DNA from 3 places in the Dyadobacter sp. 676 genome. Region 3 is predicted to be linked to each of the others. Evidence: riboswitches for the same ligand, from Rfam matches in the RefSeq annotation. Region 3 holds a riboswitch; each other region holds the start of a gene.
The links. A riboswitch is a leader RNA that binds a small molecule or an ion and turns the genes downstream of it on or off. The one in region 3 is predicted to bind cobalamin.
Positions count from the first base shown of each region.

Region 1: it holds a riboswitch for cobalamin, as region 3 does, so the genes downstream of both, metE (5-methyltetrahydropteroyltriglutamate--homocysteine S-methyltransferase) here and ABV298_RS05675 (hypothetical protein) in region 3, are expected to answer to the same signal.
Region 2: it holds a riboswitch for cobalamin, as region 3 does, so the genes downstream of both, ABV298_RS12405 (TonB-dependent receptor) here and ABV298_RS05675 (hypothetical protein) in region 3, are expected to answer to the same signal.

Region 1 covers NZ_CP159289.1:4,303,495-4,309,404, reverse strand. Annotated here, with positions in the region: gene ABV298_RS19350 (carbamoyltransferase) at 1-509, opposite strand, end outside; gene ABV298_RS19345 (acyl-CoA thioesterase) at 840-1,223, opposite strand; gene metE (5-methyltetrahydropteroyltriglutamate--homocysteine S-methyltransferase) at 1,416-3,737, opposite strand; cobalamin riboswitch at 3,957-4,184, opposite strand; gene ABV298_RS19335 (glucosamine-6-phosphate deaminase) at 4,359-5,090, opposite strand; gene fumC (class II fumarate hydratase) at 5,241-5,910, shown strand, end outside.
Region 2 covers NZ_CP159289.1:2,774,880-2,780,789, forward strand. Annotated here, with positions in the region: gene prfA (peptide chain release factor 1) at 1-707, shown strand, start outside; gene ABV298_RS12390 (DUF255 domain-containing protein) at 746-1,306, opposite strand; gene ABV298_RS12395 (glyoxalase superfamily protein) at 1,389-1,751, shown strand; gene ABV298_RS12400 (DMT family transporter) at 1,748-2,674, opposite strand; cobalamin riboswitch at 2,733-2,934, shown strand; gene ABV298_RS12405 (TonB-dependent receptor) at 3,031-4,905, shown strand; gene ABV298_RS12410 (DUF5074 domain-containing protein) at 4,916-5,910, shown strand, end outside.
Region 3 covers NZ_CP159289.1:1,233,300-1,239,209, reverse strand. Annotated here, with positions in the region: gene ABV298_RS05685 (SusD/RagB family nutrient-binding outer membrane lipoprotein) at 1-967, shown strand, start outside; gene ABV298_RS05680 (TonB-dependent receptor) at 1,018-3,162, opposite strand; gene ABV298_RS05675 (hypothetical protein) at 3,053-3,835, opposite strand; cobalamin riboswitch at 3,939-4,198, opposite strand; cobalamin riboswitch at 4,273-4,483, shown strand; gene ABV298_RS05670 (cobyrinate a,c-diamide synthase) at 4,799-5,910, shown strand, end outside.

The sequences.
Region 1 (5,910 bases), 3.1 Mb from region 3:
CCTTCACCCAGACAGATCGACGCCGTAGCCCATTCCCCCACGCCATCGATGGTCAGAATAGCCGATTTTTCAAATGGGGAAGGGTAGTATGCGCTGGCGGCATGCGAGAGGTGGTGCTCAGGAAAGAGCATTTTCACCTTTTTCTTCTTCTTATCGTAGCCCAGTTTTTCAAGCTCCTCGTTGATGAGCCTTTTCAGGAACATCTTTTCTTTGATCCACACGGGCATCGCCGTCAAAAACGAGCGTACGCCTTTGGGGGCAAATGCATAATAAGTCTCGAGCAATCTTTCAAATTTCAGAAGCGGCTTGTCGTAAAAAACGATTGCATCGAGCTCGTTGATGGACAATCCGCCGTATTCGAGGCAAAAGGCAACCGCGTTGGAGGGAAAACCGGGGTCATGCTTTTTACGAGTGAAACGTTCTTCCTGTGCTGCGGCGACAATTTCGCCATTATCTATAAGAGCCGCGGCCGAATCATGATAGAAAGCCGAGATACCTAAAATTTTCATTAAAGCGTGATTAGAATAATGTGTACAGTTTTGTCCTACACCGTCCAAAAGGCGTGCAAGATAAGCATTTTGAACAAGGCTGCAACCCGCCGCAGGACGTTGATTGCCTTCATAATGTTATTAAGCGGTTCGGAATCAACCAAATAAAGAGCGACGGTAACGAAATGTTAATAGTTTCAATGATGCCTTTAATTCTAATTCGCTAATTCTGAACCACTTCGAATGTGCCCCTAATTTACTACAACAAGTGGTGCCGTATGATAAATTATGCAATCTCATGAGCATAGCGTCGGGCTCCCCGTTCGCCGACGTGGCAGCCAAATGACAACGCTACAAAATTCTGGTAGGCTTATGATGCTCATCGAGCGCCACAAATGTAAAAATTCCGGTCACCGCTTTTTCACGGCTCTCTTCATACATTTTCTCGACAAAAATGTCGACCCGGACTTTCATGCTGGTATTCCCAACCGTTTCAACCCGGCCAACAAGCTCGATAATGGTCCCCGCAGGAATGGGATGTGTGAAATCGATACGGTCGGAAGAAACCGTTACGCACCGCAATCTTGAAAACCGCGTGGCGGCAATGAAAGCGACCTCGTCCATCATCGACAGGGCGGTACCACCGAATAAAGTATCGTAATGGTTGGTGTTATTAGGGAAAACAGTTTTAAAAACGCGTGTTTCCGAGGCGGTGATTTTTTCTTCGAGTGTCAAAATAAATGCTTTAATGTATTGATAACAGGAGTGCGGTTCGATGTGGTCAGGGGTGTCAAGGATAGTCGGGAGTGGTCAGGGGTAGTCATTTATTGTCAGGTATGGTCAGATAATAGTCAGGTATTTTCACCTCTGACGACACTTGACAACACCTGACAATAAATGACCACACCAGCCCACAAACGACCGTCGCTATCCCGCGACTTCGACCGATTCGCGCAGCAAGTTAGCCGCGGAAATCATGTTACGCAAAGCCGCTTCGGTTTCCGGCCATTTGCGGGTCTTCAGACCACAATCCGGATTCACCCACAAATTGCGGGCAGGGATTACCTTCAACGCTTTTTCCAGCAGGAAAACCATCTCGTCGACTGTCGGCACGCGGGGCGAATGAATGTCGTACACACCCGGCCCGATTTCGTTCGGATAATTGAATTGCGCAAAAGCGTCGAGCAGTTCCATTTGCGAACGCGACGTTTCGATGGTAATTACGTCGGCGTCCATGGCCGCGATGGAGTCGATAATGTCGTTGAATTCGGAATAGCACATGTGCGTGTGGATCTGCGTCTGGTCGGCCACGCCCGCGGCGCTCAGGCGGAACGCGTCCACCGCCCATTTCAGGTAGCTCTTCCATGCATGTTTCCGCAATGGTAACCCTTCGCGAATGGCCGGCTCATCGATCTGGATCACTTTGATTCCCGCCTTTTCGAGATCCACCACCTCGTCGCGGATCGCGAGCGCGATCTGAAATGTGGTGTCTTTTCTCGGCTGGTCATCCCGCACAAACGACCATTGCAGGATCGTTACCGGGCCCGTAAGCATGCCTTTCACCAATTTCGTGGAGTTGGCCTGCGCGAACGACGACCATTTCACCGTCATAGGCTCCACGCGCTCGACGTCGCCGTAAATGATCGGCGGCTTCACGCACCGGCTACCGTAGCTCTGCACCCAGCCGTTTTGGGTAAAAACAAAACCCGAGAGCTGCTCGCCGAAATATTCCACCATATCATTCCGCTCGAACTCGCCATGTACGAGCACGTCGATGCCCAACTCTTCCTGCCAGCGCAGCGAATCCACGATTTCCGCCCGAATGCGGGCCTCGTACTCATCCAAAGTCAATGCTCCTTTCTTGAACTGCGCACGGAGCTGCCTCACCTCGTCGGTTTGGGGGAATGAGCCGATCGTCGTGGAAGGGAACAAGGGCAGTTTGAGTTTTTCCAATTGAATGGCCTGCCGGAAGGCGAATGTATTCTGTCGGTTAAAATCCGATTCACGCACTTCGCTAACCCGTGCTTTTACAGCTGGCTTGTGGATCAACGCTGATGTTCTACGGCTTTCGATGGCTTTTTGGTTATCCAGAAATGCGCTGTCATTCGAATAATCGGTCCCGGCGAGCCTCGCCAATGTCGTTACCTCTGCCAGTTTCTGTTTGGCAAACGCCATCCAGTTTTTGATTTCGGGCGTGAGCACCGCTTCGTTCCTTTCCAGGTCCAGGTCATAAGGGCTATGGAGCAGCGACGAGGAAGGTGCGACCCAGATCCGATCCTCTCCCAGTACATTCGCTGCCGTTTGAATCCATTCCAGCGACTTTCGGTAGTCGTTTTTCCAGATATTCCGGCCGTCGACCACCCCTAATGAAAGTTTTTGGGTTGATGCCGTGAATACTTCATCCACCAGGATTTGCGACAAGGTCTCCGCACCGCGCGTAAGGTCGATATGCAATGCGTCCACCGGCAATACGGTAGCGATGCTCAGGTTATCTTCCAGCGGCCCGAAATAGGTTGTTACCAGAATGCGCAGCTTCGGAAGCGTCTCCCGGATCTGGTTATAAGCGCTCAGGAATGCGAGTTTTTCCTTTTCATTCAAATCCAGCACGAGCCCTGGCTCGTCGAGCTGCACCCATTCGGCACCTCTCGCTGCGAGTTCTTTTAATATGGATATATAAACAGGTAGAAGACTGTCCAGCAAGTCGATCCGCTCAAAACCGCCCTCCTTTTCTTTGCCTAAAAGCAAATAGGTAACTGGCCCAAGCAGCACCGGTTTGGTGAGAATGCCTTTTTGCAATGCATCCTCGAATTCCAGCAGCACCTTTTCGGAGTACCGCTTGAACTTCTGGTCTTTCACAAACTCGGGAACAAGGTAATGGTAGTTGGTGTCGAACCATTTCGTCATTTCCATCGCGTTGATATCCAGCCCGTTTTTCTGGTAACCACGGGCCATGGCGAAATAAAGGTCTAGCTCCTTATTGGATTTCCCGTCGAGCAGCTGGTGGTACCGCCCGGGAATCGCGCCTACCATCAGCGACGTATCGAGGACGTGGTCGTACAGCGAAAAATCGTTGGAAGGAATAAGGCCAATGCCCGCATGCTGCTGCGTTTCCCAATTCTGATGGCGGATTTTGCGCGCGACTTTCTGCAATGCATCGCGGTCGATCGCGCCGGCCCAGTACTGTTCGTTGGCCTTTTTGAGTTCGCGAAGGCTTCCCACGCGCGGGTAGCCCAGGTTGTGTGACAACATAACTTTTTGTGTTTAAAGAGTTAATAAAAACCCTGTGAAAACACCCTCCCATCCCGGCAAACGCCTGTTGCGAACGCTGACCGGTACTTCATTCCATGGCGGTAACACACGGCTACCCTGCGAAACGAACAGATACAGTTCCCCCGAACCGGCCGGGAGCCTGTGGTACGCTATAAAATGTGGTAAATCAATGCTTGACTACACTCCACCCGTGAGAGGGAAGCCATTGAGGGTGATGGCAAGTCTCCTGGCTCGTATCATTTCTACCGCCCTTCTCGAAGCGCCGGGACGCTGCAATGGGACGCGAGGGTAAAAACGGGTCCTGAAAACATCAGGACGGATACTTACAGTAGCACGACTGCCCGTGAATTGCACACGGTTCCTTTTTGTTTTGCTTGATTTTGGCTGAGGGATCCAAAAGCAAAAACCACCACCCCGATTGACGGGCGTTCACAAAGAACTGCGTCAAATTTAGGCGGAATGCATATTGCGCAGGAAAGCGCACCTTGATTTAAGTGAAGTGGAGAAAAATTACTGGTTGCGTTAGGATAAAATATCTAAATCAGGCTTGAAATGCTGGCCGGAAAAGTGATTTCGCAAACCCGGATTTAGGGAAATATGTTACGAAATCAACTCCGCAGCATCCGCATCCAAAATAAACTCCGCGTTCAAATGATTCTGCAAAACCGTTGCTGGAAAATCTTTGGAAACGGGGAATGCCAATGCCCGCTGGATAACCGGTGCCTTTGCAGCGCCGGAAGCCAACAGAATGGCCGAACGCGCTTCCAGAATGTGGCGGATACCGACGGTAATGCCGCGTGTGAGGCTGGTCGGCTGTTTGAAATACTTCTGCCCTACCTCGACGGTCACCGGATCGAGCTCCGAAATGTGGGCGTAAGTATCCCAGGGTGTGCCGGGCTCGTTGAGGGCGAGGTGGCCGTTCATGCCTACGCCTAATATAATAAGGTCGAGGCCTCCGAGGCTCTCGACGATTTTATTGATACGGTCGCATTCGGCTTGCGGATCGAAGGCTTTGCCGTCGAAGAAGACGATCTGGTCCGGGCGCAGACCGACAGGTTTCAGGAAATCGCGGTCGAGGAGGTCGCGGCAACTGCCATCGTTGCCGGCGCCGAGGCCAATCCATTCGTCGAGGCCGACGAAAATGCATTTCGAAAAGTCGACACGCCCCTTCTGATTCGCGGCTACCAATGCATCGAACATACCTTTCGGACTACTACCCGACGGGAAGCAAATAACCGATTCGGGCTTGTGGTTCATCAGATCGATTACTCGCTCGGCAGCGGCGGAGCTCATCAGTGCGTAATCGGGGTAAATGCTGATTTTAGGTATCATGAAAAGCGGAGTTTAGGATCTCGGTGCGTCAATCTAAACATTCTTTTTTTCAGACATGAACATTTATCCATAAAAAACTCCAGAAACTGCAAACCCGATCCTAACTTTACCGCGCATTGTTCATTTTACATTATCATTCTACGTCAAATAATGGAATACCGTATAGAAAAAGACACGATGGGCGAAGTGCAGGTCCCTGCCCATGTATACTGGGGCGCCCAGACACAACGCTCGATCCAGAACTTTCCTATCGCACAGGATATCAATAAAATGCCGAAGGAGATCATCAAGGCCTTCGCATACCTGAAAAAAGCCGCCGCTATTACCAACTTTGAAGCGGGTGTCCTTCCCAAAGAAAAAAGCGATCTGATCGGACAGGTCTGCGATGAGGTCCTTGCCGGCCAGCTCGATGACCAGTTCCCGTTGGTAGTATGGCAAACCGGCTCGGGAACGCAATCGAATATGAACTGCAACGAGGTAATTGCCTATCGCGGGCACGTGCTGCAAGGCGGTCAGCTTACCGACAAAACCAAGTTTTTGCACCCGAACGACGACGTGAACAAGTCGCAGTCGTCGAACGACACCTATCCAACGGCCATGCACATTGCGGCTTACAAAATCCTGGTGGACGTGACCATTCCGGGTATTACGAAGTTGCGCGATACTTTGAAAGCGAAAGCCGAAGCCTTTAAAAATGTCGTTAAAATCGGGCGTACGCACTTTATGGACGCTACGCCGCTCACTTTGGGACAAGAGTTTTCCGGCTACGTATCCCAGCTCGATCACGGCCTGAGGGCGATCAACAACTCGCTGGCGCACC
Region 2 (5,910 bases), 1.5 Mb from region 3:
CCGCGATATTCGCCGGCGACCTTTTCCGCATGTACCAGCGTTTCTTTGAAAAAATGGGCTGGCGGTCATCGGTAATGGACTATACCGAAGGTACCAACGGCGGTTACAAGGAGATCATTTGTAAAGTCGAGGGAGAGGATGTGTATGGCAAAATGAAGTTCGAATCGGGCGTGCATCGTGTGCAGCGCGTACCTGCTACCGAATCGCAGGGCCGCATCCATACATCGGCTGCTTCTGTGGCCGTACTGCCGGAGGCCGAGGAGGTGGATGTACAGATCAACATGAACGATATTCGTATCGATACTTTTCAATCGTCCGGCGCGGGTGGGCAATCGGTTAACACCACTTATTCGGCGGTTCGCTTGACCCATATTCCTTCCGGGCTTGTGGTAAGCTGCCAGGATGAACGTTCACAGCTCAAAAACAAGGAACGCGCATTGAGTGTTCTTCGCTCGCGCTTGTACGAAATCGAATTGAAAAAACACAACGACGCAATTTCGTCGCAACGTAAGTCGATGGTGGGCAGCGGCGACCGGTCCGACAAAATCCGGACTTACAATTACCCGCAAAGCCGCATTACCGATCACCGCATTGGTTACACCGTCTATAACCTTCCGGCTGTAATGGAAGGCGATATTGCCGAATTGATCGAGAAACTGCGCATTGCCGAAAACGCGGAGAGGATGCAGGAAGGGGAAGTCGTTTAAGCTTTGCCCCCGCATAGCCGATACAAGCGTTCCGCTATCTATTTCGAAGGATACAAGGTTCCGTAAGTCTTCACCTTATAGCTTTCGAAATCCTGCTTTTTGTGGTAGTCTTCTCCAAAAAAGGTGATAATCTGGTGAAACTCCTTTGCCTTCAGATAACCCGGAAGCGGCTGGATCATATTGAAATGATCGTCCAGAAAAACGGTCGTGGGGTAGCTCGGCTGGTTATTGGTTAATGCCAATGCGATCTCGTTGATACCGCGGCCACCCTGTGCAAGATATTTGAACTGCTTGTCTCCCAGTTTGATCGTCTCCTTCTGCTCGGCATCGAGCTTCACGGCGTAATACTTTCGGTTGATATAATCGGTTACAGCCTTGTCCCTGAACGTTTCACGATCCATTACCTTGCACCAGCCGCACCAATCCGTATAGACGTCGATGAGCACCTTGCGCGGTTCTTTCTGGATCTTCGCGAACGCCTCCTCGATGGTTAGCCATTGAATGCCTTCGGCCGGCTTTTTACCGGTATCGGCCTTGAAACCGGCCAGAAACACCAGCATTACCGGAAATATTAACAGCGATGACAGGAGTCGTTTCATGGCATTTTTCTAGATTTCATTTTGTAAACAAATCTGATATACAAATTGTTGCCAGCCCCTTTCACCTCCAAACAGCATCCCCATGGAAGCCAGCAAAATCATCCCAATTTTACGCATTTTTGACGAAACCAAAGCACGCGAGTTTTACATCGACTGGCTGGGCTTCCAGATAGACTGGGAGCACCGGTACTCCGACGATGCGCCACTTTACATGCAGGTTTCGCGCGGCGGCCTGACGCTCCATCTCTCGGAGCATCACGGAGACAGCACTCCCGGTGCGAAAATATTTGTCGAATGCACCGGTGTACGGGCTTTTCATAAAGAGCTGAACAACAAGCAATACAAATACAACCGTCCCGGCCTCGAACACGAACCCTGGGGCGCTCTTTCGGTAACGGTAATCGACCCTTTTATGAACCGGCTGGCATTCAACGAACGGCTTTAAGCGCTTTTGGTTTTGGCAAACGATACCAGGATCCCGCCCGCGATGATCAGCAACATGCCCGTCAGCATCGACAGCGACGGGATCGCTTCACCCATCAGAAAGCCTATCAGCACAGAAAAAAGAATATTGGAATAGCCCACAGCGGCCACGCGCCCGGCTTTGTCGTAGGTAAAAGACTGCGTCAGCATTTTCTGGCCCAGCAATGCAGTCAATCCCAAAGCCAGGAAACCCAGCCACTGCCAGGTATTCTCCGGCCATTTGAATGTCCCGATCAGAAAGTCCAGATGTTCCATTGGATAATAGGTCCCGGCTACCATCGACAAAACAGGCATTACAATACCACTAAGCATGAATGACAGAATAATGGCGCGCGTATCGTACACCACGCCCAGTTGCCGGATCGAGAGATAGGAAACCGCCGTCAGCAATGCATTGCCCAAACCGAGTGCGTTGTCCCGCAACGACGAAGAAAGATCCGGCCGGAATACAAACAAAATGCCCGTGAACCCCACAAAGATCGCCATCCATTCCTTGGAATTCAGCGTTTCACCAATGAGCAGCCAGGAAAAAAGCGCGAGAAATATGGGATAGGTGTATTGATAGGTCGATGCGCGTCCGAGACCCAGCGTCTGGATCGCGTAAAAAAGCATATAAAGCGATAAAGTACCAACTATGCCTCTGAAAACGAGCAGCCCGAGCTTGCCTCCCTCCTGCTTCAGCGGCCGTTGCCATATACTGCTGATGATGAAAACCACCCCGACGATGTTCCTGAAAAACACCAGTTCCACAATGTGGAATTCCCTGCCGAGCCATTTTGAGATCGCCGAGGTGAGCGAAAAGAAAAATGCCGCGCCCAGCATGAGGTAAATGCCTTTCAGGGGCGACGGGTTCGGGGAATTTTCAGCAGGAGTGGCCAAAAGCATTCAGAATTTGGCGCAAAGATAGCGGTTATCGCAAAGAACCGAAAGTCGGAGGAAATGTCTAACTTTGCGCCCGCTTGGTGCCATATGCTGCTTCTGTTCAGCAATTAGGCTTAAAAGGGAATTCCGCGCGAACCGGAAGCTGTCCCCGCAACTGTTAGTCTGCCCAAACGTGCCCGCACTCCATGCCACTGTTTCAAAAACGGGAAGGCGCCGGACACGAACGACGAGCCAGGAGACCTGCCAGAGCATTTGATCGGACCGTTTTCGGAGGAAAGACAGAAGATCGCCGCCAATCGCAGTGAAACAGGGTGCTAACCAACCGGAGATTTCTGATTAAACCAGTATTATGGGCAAGCGTGGCTTTCGCATCGCCCGCTCATGCGCAAACCGACTCCATCGCACTCGAAACAGTGACCGTCAGGGGCTTTGTACCGGAACGTTTCATGAGTGGCCTCAAAATCCAGGCGATCGATTCGGCGATGCTCGCGCAGGCGCGTTTCCAGAACATCAGCGACGTACTTTCGACATTTACGCCTATCGCTTTTAAAAATTACGGTCCGGGGCAACTGGGTACTGCTTCATTCAGAGGCACGTCCGCGAATCATACGGCAGTTCTCTGGAATGGGCTGAATATTAATGCTCCCACACTTGGCCAAACCGATTTTTCCACTATCCCTGTGGCGGGTTTCGACAGGCTTTCCGTTCAATTCGGGTCGGCCGCGAGCATTGTAGGGTCCGATGCGGTCGGAGGAAGCATCCTGCTGGGCAGTGATGTACCCAAAAGCCCTTTTCACATATCCATCGGAAGGCAGGAAGAGAGTTTTGACAATCGCCAGACCCGGGCGGATATTCGCTACGTAACGGTTTTAAACAGGCAATGGTCGTTTTCGGGAAAAACGGCGGTTTACGACGGCCGGATGAACAACAATTACCGGAATCCCGTGCGAAAGGGTTACCTGCTTTTGCCTACCGAGACTTTCCAGAAAGGCATTGTACAGGATTTATTCCTGCAAGCTAAAAACGACCGGGAAATTTCTGCGCACGTGTGGCTCACGGATAACAAACTAACCTTAACGCCCGACGACGAACAGGGCCGGGAAATGACGCGCACGACAGCCTATCGCACCATGCTTCGCTATCGGGTGCGCTCGCTCACATTACGAACAGCATGGGTACGCGACATAATCGACTATGCCAAGGGCGACCTTTCACAACCCGATCATTCCGTAACGGATAAAATCGCCACGCGGATCGAGAATGACTTTTCGTTGCGCCCGGGAGCTAAGCCCAATCCGTTGTCCATCAAAACCGGGAGCGAATGGACGCACTATCGCTCGCGCGTGCCCGGCTATGTGTACTCGCCCGTGGCTGAAAACCGGACAGACGTTTTTTTGCTTACCCGCTGGCAGCCTGCCTCCCGAATCACGGTTTCCGTCAATCTCCGGCAAGGATTTGTTACCGGATTTAACCCGCCATTCACGCCGTCCGCCGGTGTGGAGCATCGTTTGATCCGGAAAAAACTTTATAATCTCTCCCTGAAAGGTTCATACGGGCGCAGCTACCGCGTCCCTACTCTGAACGAACGCCACTGGAAAGGCCTCGGTAACCCGGATATCCGCCCGGAAACGGGATGGAATAAAGAAATTGGAATAGAACAAACATTGAAATCCACGTCGGGAAGCACATGGCGGGCTTCGGTGACTCTTTACCATAACCGCGTTAAGGACTGGACCTACTGGAATCCGTCCAGAAGTTACCGTGTCGAAAACCTGCAACAGATCCTGGCCCGCGGGGTCGAACTGCAAACGAATTACCTGCATACAACGGAGCTCCGGCAAGCCGGGGTGGATGCCGGTTATGCATTTAACCGGAGCAGCCAGGAAAAGGCTTACGATAATTACTCCGAAGAAATCGTTGGCAAGCAGCTTGTTTTTGTGCCGGAGCATACGGCCTATGTCAATGCATTTTTTCAGCATAAATCCACCCGCATTACCGGACAGTTCCAGGCAGCCAGCCGACGTTACACAACATTCGATAATTCACAGTTTCTCGATGGCTATGGTTTGGTAAATCTCCTGGCCGAAACAACCATCTCCCTTGGTAAGGTAAGGGGCCGCATACAGGGACAGATCCGCAATCTGACCAACACGTTTTATTTAAATGTCAGAAATAATGCGATGCCGGGAAGAAGTTTTGCATTAAGTTTAACTTTTAGTTACGATTCTCAATAAATCAATGAAAATGAAAAAACAGTTAGCCAGTTCATTAGCAGTAGTTTTTACAGCCCTGGGAGCATGGTCGTGCGACCAGAGTGACCCGGCTCCGAAAGGGGATTTCGTGAGTGGTGTTTTTGTAATGAATGAAGGTAATTTCCTGCAAAATAACGGCGCTATCTCCTTTTTTCCCCGTGAAAACAACACCGCCAACGCCGACATTTTCGCCGCAGTCAATGGAAAAGCGCTGAATGGCGGGGTGCAGGACTATACGGCGTCGGGAGAACAAGGCATCATCCTGGTCGACAATTCCTCGGCGGGCCAGGACAAAGTACAGTTCGTTAACCGGTATACTTTCAAAGACGAAGGAGTCATCGGAGCGCCCGACATCGAGAATCCCCGGGAAGTTGTAATCGCCGGCAGAAAAGCATATGTGTCGTGCTGGGGCACCAACGCCGACTACAAATACAGCACCGGTTATATTGCGGTGATCGATATAAATACAAAAAAGGTGACCAAGAAAATCGACATCGCGAAAGGACCAGAAAACCTGGTTCTGAGCAATGGAAAACTGTTTGTAGGTACCACTACCTTTACCAACGGCAACATTCTTACGGTTATCAACACGAACACCGATGAAATCGCCCAGTCGATCCCTATGGAAGGGGTAGTTACGCCGATAGGCATCGACGCAAACGGCAAATTATGGATCAATGCGGGGATCAAAGCCGTACGGCTGAATCCTGAGTCGCTTACGTCCGAAGCCACTTTGGCGATCGGGACCGACGCCACCAAAGTGCCGGGTTCCTTCACAATGAGTTCCGACCTCAAAACAGTCTTCTTTGTATTGACACAATACGACGCCAATTTCAACCCGTCGGGTAAAACCTACAAATTCGGTATTACCGATTCTCAGGTGGACCTCAGCAAGCCCTTTATCGGCCGTTATTTTACAGGCTTGACAATCGATCCGTCTCAAGGCCTGCTTTACGCAGCCGTGACGCCGTCCCAGGCGCAGTCGGG
Region 3 (5,910 bases):
GGACGAGCAGGTAAAGCTGTTGAACGCATCCGAACCCAGCTACCTTACCGGCGATGCGCTATACGGCGGCGATGTGAATGCCTGGAAACGTTTTGCCAACTCGCTCCGGCTCCGCATTGCATTGCGAATGGCGGACGTGAAGCCTGCCGAAGCAGCGGACGCCATCAAAAAAGCGCTTGATCCGGCCAACGGAGGTATTATCGCTACACAGGAGCAAAGCGCGCTGTTCCGTTGGCTTCCTTCGCCGCCCAACAACAACCCGATGAACCAGGCATTCAAGATACGGGTCGATTTCTCAATGTCGAAGCCGTTTATCGATTACCTCAAACAATATGACGATCCGAGGCTGCCTGTATTTGCCCAGCCGCTGTTGAATTCCGGCAACTATGTGGGCGAAGCATACGGGCTGGAAAGCGGCGATGCCAGCTCTAATGGCGATCCGACCCTCGTGAGCTTGCCTGCCAACTATGCCGTCGGTGCAACGGCCCCGACTATCTGGCTCGATCTGGCGGAAGTAAAATTCATGCTCGCCGAAATCCTGGCCCGCGACCTGAAAGTGGGGCTCACCGGCACTGCCGCACAGTATTATCAGGAAGGTATCGCTGCGTCCATGCGCTTTGCGGGCGTGCGCGAAGAAAACATTGCCGCCTACCTCAAAAAAGTGCCCTACAATACCGCGAAATGGAAGGACTGCGTCGGCTCCCAGAAATGGATAGGAATGTACACCCAGGGCATCCAGGGCTGGCTGGAACGCCTCCGCCTCGATTTCAGGGACCCTAATACCGGCAAGGCCATCTTCGCCCTTCCCGCCGACGGGTCCCTCGACCCCGACGTAACGGACGTCTCCCGGCGTATGAGCTACCCGCTCGTAGAAGCATCGCTCAACGGTACGCATTACCGGACGGCGCTCGAGAAGCTGGGAGGGAGGAATAGCAAGGGCGTGAAGAATTGGTGGGATAAGTACTGATTGATAACAAATTACCCCAATCGGTTGGTAAAACCGATTGGGGTAATTTGTTAGAAACGCTTCATATACCGAACCGATAATGCCCTTCCGGACAGATTGTAGCCCCGTTTTTCGTAGTAATTTTCGTCCGTGACATTGTTTAGTTTCAGGGCAATGGTGTGACCGCCCGTAATTTTGAACTGGGCAACGAAGTCAAGCACCATGTACTGCGGATATTCGATTTCAGGATTGGCCGGATCGGTATAATCGATATCTTTTCTTGTCCCGATCGCCCTGCCGGAAAGGCGCAGTTGCAGCCACTTCAAATTGTCGTAGGCCAGTCCGAAATTGAAAGTATTGCGGGCGACATTCTGTATATCACGACGAACCTCGGAGGCGTCGGTACCGACGATGAGCTCCCTGGCTTTAATTATGGAATTGCCGTTCCAGAATGCTTTTAAAGAATAGCGGTAATCGCTCTTCGCCCCGAAATCGTAGGAAATCTCGGTTTCGATGCCGCAGATTTCCGCATCGGCCGCATTCACGAATGTGGCCCTGGAAGTGATTATATCCCCATTCCCCAAAGGCTCGTTCACGGTTTTGATGATCTTGGCTATGCGGTTGTCGACTTTGGTGGTATAAAACGTCACATTAGCTGCGAGCCCGGATTGCGGTTTGTTCAAATCCAGACCCAGGTCCCAGCTCAGGCTGCTTTCGTTTTTCAGATCGGGATTACCGGCGGTGACGGCAATACGGCCCCTGGAATCGCGGATTTCGTTGTAACCGGCTACGCTATATGCATCGGTTGTAACGAACGCGCGGCCGATATTAGCTTTCACGCGTAGCGAAGGCATAAGCGCGTAAGTAATGCCGAGACTGGGGCTTGCGAATGGCGTTGTTTTCCGGCCCGCCTTATAGGTGGGTAACAACGGTGTTTCGCGGACGTCGAATGTAATGTGATCCAGACGAATACCCGGTTGCAGTGTCAGTTTACCCGCATTCAGCAACGCCTGTCCGAAGAATGCGCTCGAAATGAGGGCGTACCGGGGCTGGGTAGGTGCGCGCTCGGTAGTGTCGTTGTTCCAGCGGCGGCTGTCCGTGGATGCGTCGAGGTAATCGTAACCCAGTATCACCGAATGCCGGCCCACTTTCCAGACATCCTTTACCTGAATACCTTTCCATGCATTATGCCCCTGCGCGGAACGGAACGGCACCACCGGTTTGCCGGACACATTCTGTGTGTAATTAGCCGTATTTTCTTCCGCGGCATAAACCTTCACGCCCGGGCTATGCCGACCGATCCGTCCGCTGATCGAAACGTCCAATGACTGCCGGTCGACGTCCTTGGTGCTGGCTTCCGTGCTCCCCGACGACAGTTCTCCCGGCGATTCCACGTCCCTGGCCTGGAACTGTTCCCCGCGCACATCCACACGCCAGTGGTCGTTGATCTGATAACCAAGCCGCAACGTGCCTGAAAAGTAATGCAGTTTTGTAAAAGGCCTTCGCGTGCCGTCGCCGCTGGTTTCGTCGGTTTCGACGGCGGGGCGGTCGTTGTAGTTTTTGGTTGCGTGTTTGTAGCCAAATGCATTCCGAAGCCAGTTGTCCTTCCCGATTTTGTAATCCTTCGATCTTTCGAGATAGCTGAAACTCAAATCGTAATCGAGTTTGGAAGTGATGTTTCCGCCCGTATTGACGCCGGCCTGCAACGTTTTAAAACTACCGTATTCCACAAAAGCATTACCTCCCGGCGCACCTTTGGAGCGTTGCGTGACGACATTAATCACGCCGCCCATCGCCTGTGAGCCATAGAGCGACGATGCCGGGCCTTTCAGCACCTCGATGTGGTCGATACCATTCAGGTTGATCTGAGACAGGTTCGTAGCGCCGGCGGGACGGCCGTCTATCAGGAGCAGCGTCCGCTGGTTCAGTCCCGAAAACTGGGGCCGGAAGCCCCGGATACCGATGCCGGACGAAAGATTTGGATATTGAATGACGTCCACCGCCGCCGTCTTCCGCACGATGTCTGTCAGATCGGCGGAGGGTGTCATTTCAATATCTTCCCGGGAAACGAGGTCGAGCTTCTGCGCTATCTTTTCTTTTCTGGTTTCAAAACGTGTCGCGGTAACCACGACCGGGTCGAGCAATTTGCGGCCCGACGAATCGGCGTTGTTTTCCTGGGCCAATGCCGTAGAAAATGCCGTGAGGGAAAGCAGCATTCCGGCGAGCGGAATGCGGGGAATCTGATAAAATTGGGTCTGCATTACTAAAATCGGAAGATTCATAAAGAGTTATTGCCCCGATCAGGATCGAAAATATGCCCACGAGGTAGTTGACGATCGTCGGGAAACGTTCGCGTTTGCCGGCAAAACGGCCGATGGAAAATGCGAAAAAGTAGCCGTAAGCCGACATGGACAGGATAATACCTACGCTTTGCAGGACAATAATCCATATGGCCGTCACGGCGTCGCGCGCGGCGAGGGTAAGCGCCACCGCACATGCCCCGCCCGTACCAGCGAGGCCATGCACCATCCCGACCCAGAATGAACGGCTTACCCGTCGGCCTTCCTGACCGGCGGCGGCGTCCTTCCTGAAGTTCCTGCGGATGGCCAGCAAGCCCAGCCATATCATGAGCGGCCCTACCACCAACTCGACCTGATCGGCGACCCGCAGCGATAAAGTGGATTTAAGCAACAGGACGAGAACGGCAAATAAAATCAGCGTAAATGAATGTCCTAACGCCCAGTGCGACGATCGCCAGATGAGCTTCCAGCGTTGCGCGGGGCTTTTGTTCTCTTCCGTCGCCAGGACGGAAACCGCAGCCATATGGTCGGGTTCGAAGGAATGCTGCACACCCAGGAGCAGCGAATCAAGGAGCAGATAATGAATCATTTAGATTTCCACATAAATTAAAAAATAACTTATGGGGAGAATGCAGGGAGTAGCGTGGCCGCCATGCAGCCTGCCGTTTCCTCTTGCCTTTCTTCCCGAAAGCAAAACCGGATCATTCAACGGCAGGTCTTCTGGCTTGTTCAGATCGCTGGGCCTTCCCGGAAGTAATGAGTGAATGAGACAATGAGTGAATGTTTCGCTATTGAAAATATTCACTCATTCACACATTCGCTCATTCGTGTTCCAGTGGCATCAGCCAGGATCTTGATATGGTGAACTTACAGCAGCGGGTACTGCTCCGGATTTGCACCGGATTCCCTTTTAATCGCGCCGGCGGCGCGAACCGATGAATGCGCAAAGCTATGGTTTTTTGATGGAGATAAACACAAAAAACAGGCGAATTACCTAACTTTACGCCAGAAAAAGTTCTTTAACATACTTCTCCAACAGGAAAGGGTATTGCATATCGATGCAGTCCAGGGGAATCGTCGGAATCACCCATTTGGTGAAAATCACGAGCTGTCGCGCAACTGTGAGGGTGATAATTTTGAATGATTGAATGACTGAATAAAATATTCGGTCATTCAATCATTCAGTCATTCAAAATTATCCCAAGCCAGAACACCTGTCCCTTCCTTGTTGACAATGCTTTCGCGGTATGAAGCAGGGTCTGATTTGGATATTCGTCGGGTTTTCGCCCGATTACCGGGTGTATTAATGCCCGGGAATGCCTTTCTGTTTTTCTGCCGATTATTTCGTTCGACCGGTCGGCGCATCTCAAATTCTGATATTCCGAATGCCCTGCTGCCGGGAGGGCCGTGACTGCTGTGGATGATGTTTCGGAGCCCCGGTTATTGGCCGGCCGGGAAGCGTTTGGCTGGTTTTGAGCGTTTGTTTTTGCCATAATCGGAAATAGTAAGGGTTTAGCCTGAAAAGAGTAAGTATCTGAAATACAACCACATTGTGAACAACCCGAAATCCAGCTTTCTCATTTCAGCGCCTTCGAGCAGTTCGGGCAAGACAACCCTGACTTTGGGCCTTTTGCGTGCATTACGGAATCGCGGGCTGGCGGTACAGCCGTTCAAATGCGGGCCGGATTATATCGATACCATTCACCATTCGGCAGCGGCGGGGCGGCCCTCCCTGAACCTGGATACGTTCATGGCCTCGGACGCCCACGTGCGTGAGGTGTATCGGCATTACGCGTCGCGAACGGACGTGAGTGTGGCCGAGGGCGTGATGGGGCTTTTCGACGGAGCCGATAAAATGCGCGGAAGCAGTGCCGAAATAGCGGCTTTGCTCGATATCCCGGTGGTGCTGGTAATCAATGCGCAGTCGATGGCTTATTCGGCGGCACCGCTGATTTACGGTTTGAAGAATTTCGACGCCAGGATACGGGTCGTTGGAGTGATTTTCAATTTTGTAAATACCGGATCGCATTATCGGTTTTTGCAGGACGCATGCGCGGATGCAGGCGTGGAAGCTTTGGGGTATTTGCCCAAAAATGAGGCGTTATACATTCCATCAAGGCATTTGGGCCTGCATATCTCTGCCGGAACGGACTATGAACAGATTATCGAAGGGCTGGCGGAAATGATCCCCCGAACGATCGATATCGATCGCTTGCTGCAAATTGCGTGTTTTGGTCATTGTTTTGAAAGCCAGGACGTTGTATGGCCTCCGGCGCACTCGGGGCTGTCTTATGGCAAATCTCCGAACCTGCGCATAACGGTTGCGCGCGACGACGCTTTTACCTTTTTGTATCATCAGAATGTGGAGGTTTTGAAGGCATTCGGGAAAATAAGCTGGGTCAGTCCGCTGAAAGACGTCGCATTGCCCCCGACCGACCTGCTGTATTTGCCCGGCGGTTATCCCGAGCTGTTCGCGGAACGGCTGTCGGAAAACCGGTCGATGCGCGCAAGCATTCGTGATTATTGCGAAAACGGGGGGCTGACCTATGCCGAATGCGGCGGAATGATGTATCTGGGAAAATCGATAGAGACGGATTCCGGAAGCATTTTGGAGATGGCGGGCGTGCTCGATTGTGAAACTACTTTACAGGGAGCGAAAATGAC